DNA from 4 places in the Nocardiopsis sp. NPDC057823 genome. Region 4 is predicted to be linked to each of the others. Evidence: riboswitches for the same ligand, from Rfam matches in the RefSeq annotation. Region 4 holds a riboswitch; each other region holds the start of a gene.

Region 1 (2,192 bases), on a different contig from region 4:
TCGGCCCTGGCCATGAACACGTCGGTCGAGGAGGAGATCGTCCACGAGTACGAGGGGTTCATCGGGTGGGTCCTGAACCTCATGGTGACCCTGGGCGAGCCCGGTGTGGGCGTGGCCCTGTTCATCGAGACCTTCTTCCCCCCGATGCCCAGTGAGGCCGTCCTGCCCGGCGCGGGCTTCCTCGCCTACGACGGCCAGATGAACGTCTGGCTCGCCATCATGTGGGCCACCATCGGCTGCCTGGTCGGCGCCTGGGGCTTCTACGCGATCGGCGCGCTGCTGGGCCGCGAACGCACCATGTGGCTGGTCGAGAAGACCCCGCTGCTGGAGATCGGCGACTTCCACAAGGCCGAGAAGTTCTTCGAGCGCTTCGGCGGCATGGCCGTCCTGCTGGGCCGGTGCGTGCCCCTGGTCCGCAGTTTCATCTCCGTCCCGGCCGGCATCGAGCGGATGCCGCTGCTGAAGTTCTCCCTCTACACCGTCATCGGCTCGGCCGTGTGGAACACCATCTGGATCGGCCTGGGCTTCGTCTTCGGTCCGGCCATCAAGCCCATCCTGGTCCAGTGGAGCGGCCTGATCAGCAACATCGTGCTGGTCGTCATCGCCCTGCTGCTGCTGTGGTTCGTGGTGGCCCGGGTCCTCAAGATCGTCCGGGCGCGCGGGGCGCAGAACACGCCCACCGCCTGACCGCCCCACCGGCGGCATCCTCAACCGAAGGACCCTCCCGGGTCCGCACGGCGCGGGGTGCCGGGGCGCGGCCGACCGGCCGCGCCCCGGCTGAGAGCACACCCGTCGAACCTGCCCTAGTTAGCACTAGCGAAGGAACGCCCATGAGCGCGTACAACATCGTGTCCATCGCCGGCAGCGACCCCAGCGGGGGCGCCGGGATCCAGGCCGACCTCAAGGCCTTCTCCGCCCACGGGACGTTCGGGATGAGCGTGATCGCCGCGCTCACCGCGCAATCCACCCGGGGCGTCACCGGGGTCCACCCCGTCCCCGCCGACTTCGTGGTCCGCCAGATGGACACCCTCTTCTCCGACGCGACCGTGCACGCGGTCAAGGTCGGGATGCTCGGCACCGCCGAGATCACCGAGGCCGTCGCCGAGGCGATCGGGCGGCACGGTCTGCCCAACGTCGTGGTCGACCCGGTGATGGTGGCCAAGAGCGGCGACCGCCTGCTGGAGGCCTCGGCCACCAAGGCGCTGCGCACCGCGCTGCTGCCCCGCGCCGACCTGATCACCCCCAACCTGCCCGAGGCCGCCGACCTGCTGGAGGAGGACGAGGCGACGGACCTGGAGGGGATGCGCGCCCAGGCCCGCCGCCTGCTGGAGCTGGGCCCGCGCCGGGTGCTGCTCAAGGGCGGCCACCTGGAGGGCGGGGAGAGCGTGGACGTCCTGGTGTCCCGGGACGGAGAGCACCGGGAGTTCTCCGCGCCCCGCGTGGACACCCGCAACACCCACGGCACCGGCTGCACCCTGTCGTCGTCCATCGCGGCGCTGCTGCCGCAGCGCCCGGACGCGGCCTCCGCCGTGGCCGACGCCAAGGCCTACCTGACCGAGGCCCTGCGCCGCGCCGACGAGATCGACGCGGGCGGCGGCCAGGGCCCCGTCCACCACTTCCACGCCTGGTGGTGACCCGGGCACGGGAACGCGAGAGGGGGACCGGCCGCACGGGCCGGTCCCCCTTTTTCCGTTCCACGGCGTGCCGTGGCGGCTAGCCCTTGACGACGTCGTCCATCAGGGCGTCGGGGTTCCTCCAGTCCGGGTGGGCGAAGAACTTCCTGGTCTCCGCCACCACGAGCGGCGACAGCACCAGCAGGCCCACCAGGTTGGGCAGCGCCATCAGGCCGTTGGCGATGTCGCTGAACAGCCACACGGAGCTGAGGTCGGCGACCGACCCGATGAAGATGACGATGATGAAAAGGATCCGGTAGGGCAGCACGAGGCTTCGGCCCGCCAGGAACTCGATGCACCGGTCGCCGTAGTAGGACCAGCCGAGCAGGGTCGTGAAGGCGAACACCGCGACGGCGATCGCCACGATCACCGCGCCCGCCGGGGCCAGGGCCGGGCTGATGGCCTCCAGGCCCTGCGTCATCGCCTGGCTGGTGAGCAGGGAGCCGTCCTCGGCGTTCTCGCCCTGCCAGACACCGGTGGTGATGATGACCATGCAGGTCATGGTGACCACGATGATGG
Region 2 (2,192 bases), on a different contig from region 4:
GCAGCCCGTCGCCGAGCGAGAACGTGACGTCGTACTCCCGGAGGATCTCGCACAGCTCCTCGAAGTGGGTGTACAGGAAGCTCTCCCGGTGGTGGGCCAGGCACCAGGCGGCCATGATGGAGCCGCCGCGCGAGACGATGCCGGTGACCCGGCGGGCGGTGAGCGGCACGTACCGCAGCAGGACGCCCGCGTGCACGGTCATGTAGTCCACGCCCTGCTCGCACTGCTCGATCACCGTGTCGCGGTAGACCTCCCAGGACAGCCGGGCCGGGTCCCCGTCGACCTTCTCCAGCGCCTGGTAGATGGGGACGGTGCCGACCGGCACGGGCGAGTTGCGCAGGATGCGCTCGCGGGTCTCGTGGATGCGCTTGCCGGTGGACAGGTCCATGATCGTGTCGGCGCCCCAGCGGGTGGCCCACACCATCTTCTCGACCTCCTCCTCCACCGAGGAGGTGACGGCCGAGTTGCCGATGTTGGCGTTGATCTTGACCAGGAAGTTCTTGCCGATGATCATCGGCTCGGACTCGGGGTGGCGGCGGTTGGCGGGAATGACCGCCCGGCCCACCGCCACCTCGGAACGGACGAACTCGGGGTCCAGGCCCTCGCGTTCGGCCACGAACCTCATCTCGGGGGTGATGGTCCCGGCCTTGGCGTGGGCGAGCTGGGTGTCGGCCCCGTTGACGGGGGTGCGGGAGCGGATCCACTCCCCGCGCAGGGCGGGCAGCCCGGCGCGGACGTCGATGTGCGCGGTGTCGTCGGTGTAGGGGCCGGAGGTGTCGTACAGGTCGAAATGGCCGCCGTCGGTGAGTCCCACCCGGCGCCCGGGGATCCGGAGGGTGAAGCCCTCGGGGGTCTCGATGTCCCGGTAGACCTTGGATGATCCCATGATGGGACCGGTGGTCACCCGGTGCTCCCCGGTGGTGGGACCGGTGTCACGGCTCTGCGAAGCCGTCATGGCATGCCTCCCTACGTCGGAATTACCCGAACAGGTTCTGCGGTCGGCGACACCGTTGAGCCGCCCTCTCAGCCCGCCATGGCGCGAGCTCCCGCGTTGCGTTATCCCGTTGTGGGGCACGGTCGGGCCGTACCCGGGCGCGCCCGCGTTCACGGGCGGCCCCGGACACTGTACACAGGGACACCCCGGTCCCGTCCAGGGGTGCAGGGGGACCCGGAGGCGGGCCCCGGGGTCAGAAGAGGGTGTCCGGCTCCGGCCCCGACCCGGCCGCCAGCGGCGTGAGCAGGTCGGGGCGGTTGTTCTTGATGGTGTTGACGTCGGTGGACACCTCGTCCGCGACGAGCCGGTCCGCCGGGGTGTCGGCCATGATGTGCATCAGCTCGTCGGGCCCGGTGGCCGGGTCCAGCCACGCCGCCCAGTCCTGCCGGGGCACGATGACGGGCATCCGCTCGTGGATGTGCGCGAGCGCGGGGGCGGCCTCGGTGGTGATGACGGCGCAGCTCCACACCCAGCCCGCCGGGTCCTCCTCGGGGGCCTCGGGGTCGCGCCAGCGCTCGAAGATCCCGGCCATCGCCAGCGGCTCGCCGCCGCCGGGGTAGTGGACGGAGTAGGGCTTCTTGTCCGCCTTGGCCTTGCGCTTCTTGTGGTCGGGGTCGGTGGCGGGCGAGGTGCTGGCCTGGACCGTGCCGTCCCTGCCGACGAGCTGCCACTCGTAGTAGGCGTCGGCGGGCAGCAGGCAGCGGCGGCGCCGGAACGCCGTGCGGAACGCGGGCTTGTCGGCCACGGTCTCGCTGCGCGCGTTGATCATCCGGTAGCCGATGTTGCGGTCCTTGGCCCAGGAGGGGATCAGCCCCCAGCGCAGGGTGTGCAGGGAGCGCGGCCCGGGCGCGGCCTCCTCCCCGCCCTGCGGGGGCGGGCCGAGGACGGCGTACACCGGGCGGCCGGGCGAGATGTTGTAGTCCGGCTCCAGCTCCTCCAGCGGCGGCCAGGCGCGGGTGTCCACGTCCTCGCCGGGCAGGGACTCCTCCGGGAGGCCGAAGTCGAGCCGGAGCTGCTGCACGTTCCTGGACTGGGCATAACGACCGCACATGCGTCCGATCCTACGCCGACGGCACCCGCTTCCCATCCGTGACATCCGAATCCGCGGGCGCTCCCGCCCCCTCCGCGCCCCCGCGGCCGTCGCGGCCCGCGTCCCGGGAGCGGTCGCGCAGGGCGACCGCACCCCCGGCGACCAGCA
Region 3 (2,192 bases), on a different contig from region 4:
GGGGCGCAGGCCCACACAGGTCTCGGTGACCTCCAGTTCGGTCACGCCGGGGACCAGCTCGCGGGCGTCCCGGAGCACCTGCCACAGCCCGCCCGCCGTCAGGGAGGTGTCGTAGCCCAGCTCCTCCTGGGTGGCGCCGATGACGATCTCGCCGTCGGCGCGCGGCACCAGGTAGACGGGGAAGCCCCGGACCAGGCCGCGCACCGTCCGCTCCACGAGGGGAGGCTCCCCGGCGGGCACCCGCGTGCGCAGCAGCTGCCCCTTGACCGGGCGCAGCGGCGGCACGACGGGCTCGGGCAGGTCGATCCGGTCGCTCCAGCACCCGGCGGCGACCACCACCTGGTCGGCGGGCAGCTCCCGGCCGTCGTCCAGGACCGCGCCCAGCCGGGCGCCCCCGGCGCCGGGCGAGCGCACGGCCGTGACACGCCCGCGGACCTCCGCGGCCCCGGCGCGCTCCCCGGCCACCGCCAGGGCGCGCAGCAGCAGGCGCGGGTCCACCGAGTGGTCCCGGGGGGCGAGCACGCCGCCGCGCACCGCGGGGGCCAGCATCGGCTCCAGCCGCCGGCACTCCCGGCCGCTCAGGCGCTCGGTCTCCACCCCCAGGCGCTTCTGGAGGTCGTGCAGGCGGTCCAGGACCGCCATGTCGTCGGCGTCGAAGCCGACCAGCAGTGTTCCGGTGGTGCGGTAGCCGACGCCGAGCCCGCTCGCGGCCTCCAGTTCGGCGACGAAGTCCGGGTACAGGGAGGCCGACCGGATGCCGAACTCCATGAGGGGCTCCTCGCCGAACACCGCCTCGGTGGCCGGCGTGAGCATGCCCGCCGCGACGGTGGACGCGGCCCGGGCCCCGGCCGGGTCGGTGACGGGGTCGGGTTCGACCAGGGTGACCCGGTGCCCGGCCTGTGCCGCCCGCCAGGCGGTCACGCGGCCGGCCAGGCCGCCGCCGACCACGACGACGCCGTGGCCGCCCTCCGGCCCTCCAGAGGTAGGACGAATCGTGTCGGGGCGCCGTTCGGTCTCAGGGGTGCGCACGGTGCTGCCTCCGCTCCCTTCGCCGGCATGATCCGGATCAGGTTCGTGCGGTCGGGGGCGGCAGCCCCCCTCTCAGCCGGGTCCACCCGGCTCCCGCGGGACGTCTGTGTTCGCCCCACATACTACGGCCCCCCGATCCGGGGGCCGGAGCCGGTGTCCGCGGCGTGCGTGGTGTCCGCGGGACCGGGCCTGTGGCAGATTGGTGGGGTGACATCTAGCGATACCAATCTCGACACCCTGGTCGGCGAGTGGCTGACCCTCAAGGAGGCGGCCGCGCCTCTGGGCGTGAGCCCGAACCGCATCAAGACGCTCATCCGCGAGAACCGGCTCATGGGCGTGGTCCGCGGCGGCGAACTCTCGATCCCGGCCGCCTTCGTCGACGGTGACGACCTCGTGAAGGGGCTGCCCGGCACGCTGGTCCTGCTCAGCGACGCGGGCTACTCCACGGAGGAGGCGCTGCGCTGGCTCTTCACGCCGGACGACACGCTGCCCGGGACCCCGATCCAGGCGATGCGCGAGAACCGGGGCACCGAGGTGCGCCGCCGCGCCCAGAGCCTGGCCTTCTGACGCCCCTGCCGGGGTGGGCGCGCCCGCGTCGCCCGCCCCCTTGGGCCCGCCGGGGCCAGGGCCTAGGCTGGTGGGCGTGAGGACCAGCCACGGAACCAGCCTGCGCAAGCGCCTGGACGCATCCCTTCTGTACCTGTGCACCGACGCCCGCCGCGAGCGCGGCGATCTCGCCGAGTTCGCCGACGCCGCGCTGTCCGGGGGAGTGGACATCGTCCAGCTCCGGGACAAGGGCCTGGAGGCGCGCGAGGAGCTCGCGGCCCTGGAGGTGCTGCGGGAGGCGTGCGAACGCCACGGCGCCCTGCTCGCGGTCAACGACCGCGCCGACATCGCCCGCGCGGTGCGCGCCGACGTGCTCCACCTGGGGCAGCGCGACCTGCCGGTGCCCATGGCCCGCGACGTCATCGGGGCCGACCCGCTGATCGGGCGCTCCAACAACGACATCGACACCGCCCGTGCCTGTGCCGAGGAGCCGGGCAGCGACTACTTCTGCGTGGGCCCGGTCTGGGCCACGCCCACCAAGCCGGGCCGCCCGGCGGCCGGGACCGGGCTGGTGGAGCGGGCGGCCGCCCTGGGCACCGACCGCCCCTGGTTCGCGA
Region 4 (2,192 bases):
CAGCACCGGGCCGCCGGGGGCGGCTCCCGGGGAGGGGTCGGGCTCGTGCCCGGGCACCCACACGCCCTGCGCGGCCAGCGCCGCGCCGTGGGCGGCGAACACCTCGCGCGGCGGGCCGTCGGCGGCCACGCCGCCCCCGGCCTCCAGCACGACCACCCGGTCCACCAGGTCCACGACCTCGGCGACCCGGTGCTCCACCAGCACCATCGTCGCCGAGGTCCGCTCCAGCAGGCGGGCGAGCACCCCGCGCACGAGGGCGGCCCCGTCCGGGTCGAGGTTGGCGGTGGGCTCGTCGAGCAGCAGCAGGCGCGGGCGCATCGCCATCGCCCCGGCGATGACCAGGCGCTGCTTCTCGCCGCCCGACAGCGCACCGGTGGGGTGGCGCGGACCGTAGGGGAACCCGACGGCCTCCAGCGCCTCGCCCACCCGCTCGCGGATCTCCTCCGGCGGCACGCCCAGGTTCTCCGGGCCGAAGGCGACGTCGTCCCCGGCCCGGGCCATGACGATCTGCGACTCGGGGTCCTGGGCGACCAGCCCGACCCCGGCCCGGCCGCGGCGGGCCCGCTCCCCGTCCACCAGGAGCAGGCCCTCCTCCTCTCCGCCGATGGCGCCGTCGTCGCCGGTGAGCCCGGCCAGGGCGTGCAGCAGGGTGGACTTGCCGGTGCCGGAGGCGCCGAGCAGCAGCACCCGTTCACCGGGCCCGACGGCCAGGTCGACGCCCCGCAGGGTGTACGCGTCCCGGCCCGCGTGCCGCCATCCCCAGCCGGAGAGCTCGACGCGGGCGCCCGGGCGTCCTCGGTCGGCCACGGTCAGCCCTTGGCCGAGGCGAAGGGGGCCAGCGCGCCGGAGCGGGCCAGGGCGGTGGTGAGCAGGCGCGCGCCGACCCCGGCGATGACCGCGGCGCTGATCACCACGATGACCCCGTAGATCACCTGGTAGTGCAGCGGCCAGGTGACGTTGTAGGCGATGTTGTCGCGGATCGCCGGGGAGATCCCGGCGACGGCGGCGGCCAGGACGGCGACGCCCATGCCCCAGCGGCGGTAGCCGAAGGCCAGGAAGACCAGCTCGGGCAGGATGCCCTGGAGGGTGCCGTCGAGGAGGACCATGACCCCCCACTGGGTGCCCAGGACCGCCGACACCGAGGCGGCGGCGATCGAGGTCAGCAGGGCGGCGCCGGGCCTGCGGATGATGAGCCCGCCCAGGACGCCGGAGATCAGCCACATGCCGTAGACGGCCGCCTGCCCGGGCGGGAACGCCGCGAACAGCGGGGTGGTGATGGACCAGACGATGTTCCAGAGCCAGAACACGACGCCGACGGCGACGCCCAGCACGGCGGCGACGACGATGTCGACGGTGCGCCAGCCGCGTGCCCGCGACCTGATGTCGGCCCAGGTGCCACCGGGGGTGGTGTCGGTGCCCATTCGATGTGTCCCTTCGTCGGTGTGACGAGGGGCGGATACGGCCAAGAGCGGCACCGGGGCACTGCGGCGCCGGAAGCGGACCTCCGGCGCGCGAGACGCGCCATCGGTGGCGGTTCCCACGACTTCCTTCGCCGGCATTACCCGGATCAGGTGTGTAAGGGTCTGCGGACTTTCCGCACTCTCAGCGCTCACGCGCTCCCCTGTCGGTTCGCCCCCATTATGCGCCATATGCCGGAGAAGGCCAGTCCTGTGCCGTGCCGTCTCACCTCCCGGGACGCCGCGGGGGCCGGCCCCGAACCGGGACCGGCCCCCGTCCCCTCCCCGGGGACTGCTCCGGAGGGCCCTCCCCGGGCCCCTCCGCGCCTTGCGGTCAGGCGTCCTCGTCGCCCTCCTCCTCCTTCTTGGGCGGGGCCGCCGACGGGTCGCCGAAGCGGGGCGGCGACGGGGCGAAGGACTCCGCGGGCAGGTCGGCCGCGGCGCGGTTCATCGTGGCCTGCCAGATCGGCCCCGGCAGCGTGCCGCCGTAGACGATCCCGTAGTACCGGCCGCCGATCCACACCCCCTGGAGCGGGTTCTGCTCCCCGCCCCGGATGTCGCCGACCACCACGGCCGAGGCCAGGTTGGGCGTGTACCCGGCGAACCAGGCGTAGGCCGCGCTGTCGGTGGTGCCGGTCTTGCCCGCGGCCGGGCGGCCGATGCCCAGGCCGTTCGCGGTGCCGCCCTTGAAGGTCTGCTGGAGCAGGTGGTTGACGCCGTCGGCCACGTGGGTCG

The links. A riboswitch is a leader RNA that binds a small molecule or an ion and turns the genes downstream of it on or off. The one in region 4 is predicted to bind thiamine pyrophosphate.
Region 1: it holds a riboswitch for thiamine pyrophosphate, as region 4 does, so the genes downstream of both, thiD (bifunctional hydroxymethylpyrimidine kinase/phosphomethylpyrimidine kinase) here and ACFVNO_RS09570 (ECF transporter S component) in region 4, are expected to answer to the same signal.
Region 2: it holds a riboswitch for thiamine pyrophosphate, as region 4 does, so the genes downstream of both, thiC (phosphomethylpyrimidine synthase ThiC) here and ACFVNO_RS09570 (ECF transporter S component) in region 4, are expected to answer to the same signal.
Region 3: it holds a riboswitch for thiamine pyrophosphate, as region 4 does, so the genes downstream of both, thiO (glycine oxidase ThiO) here and ACFVNO_RS09570 (ECF transporter S component) in region 4, are expected to answer to the same signal.

Annotation. Positions count from the first base shown of each region.
Region 1 is NZ_JBHVLR010000024.1:62,317-64,508, forward strand. Features, by position in the region: gene ACFVNO_RS28155 (DedA family protein) at 1-687, shown strand, start outside; TPP riboswitch at 731-842, shown strand; gene thiD (bifunctional hydroxymethylpyrimidine kinase/phosphomethylpyrimidine kinase) at 831-1,634, shown strand; gene ACFVNO_RS28165 (sodium:alanine symporter family protein) at 1,714-2,192, opposite strand, start outside.
Region 2 is NZ_JBHVLR010000001.1:771,970-774,161, reverse strand. Features, by position in the region: gene thiC (phosphomethylpyrimidine synthase ThiC) at 1-955, opposite strand, end outside; TPP riboswitch at 949-1,060, opposite strand; gene ACFVNO_RS03560 (SOS response-associated peptidase) at 1,188-2,045, opposite strand; gene ACFVNO_RS03555 (DUF3068 domain-containing protein) at 2,056-2,192, opposite strand, start outside.
Region 3 is NZ_JBHVLR010000003.1:239-2,430, reverse strand. Features, by position in the region: gene thiO (glycine oxidase ThiO) at 1-993, opposite strand, end outside; TPP riboswitch at 1,027-1,136, opposite strand; gene ACFVNO_RS06510 (Rv2175c family DNA-binding protein) at 1,237-1,596, shown strand; gene thiE (thiamine phosphate synthase) at 1,673-2,192, shown strand, end outside.
Region 4 is NZ_JBHVLR010000004.1:187,268-189,459, forward strand. Features, by position in the region: gene ACFVNO_RS09565 (ABC transporter ATP-binding protein) at 1-807, opposite strand, end outside; gene ACFVNO_RS09570 (ECF transporter S component) at 810-1,421, opposite strand; TPP riboswitch at 1,528-1,633, opposite strand; gene ACFVNO_RS09575 (transglycosylase domain-containing protein) at 1,792-2,192, opposite strand, start outside.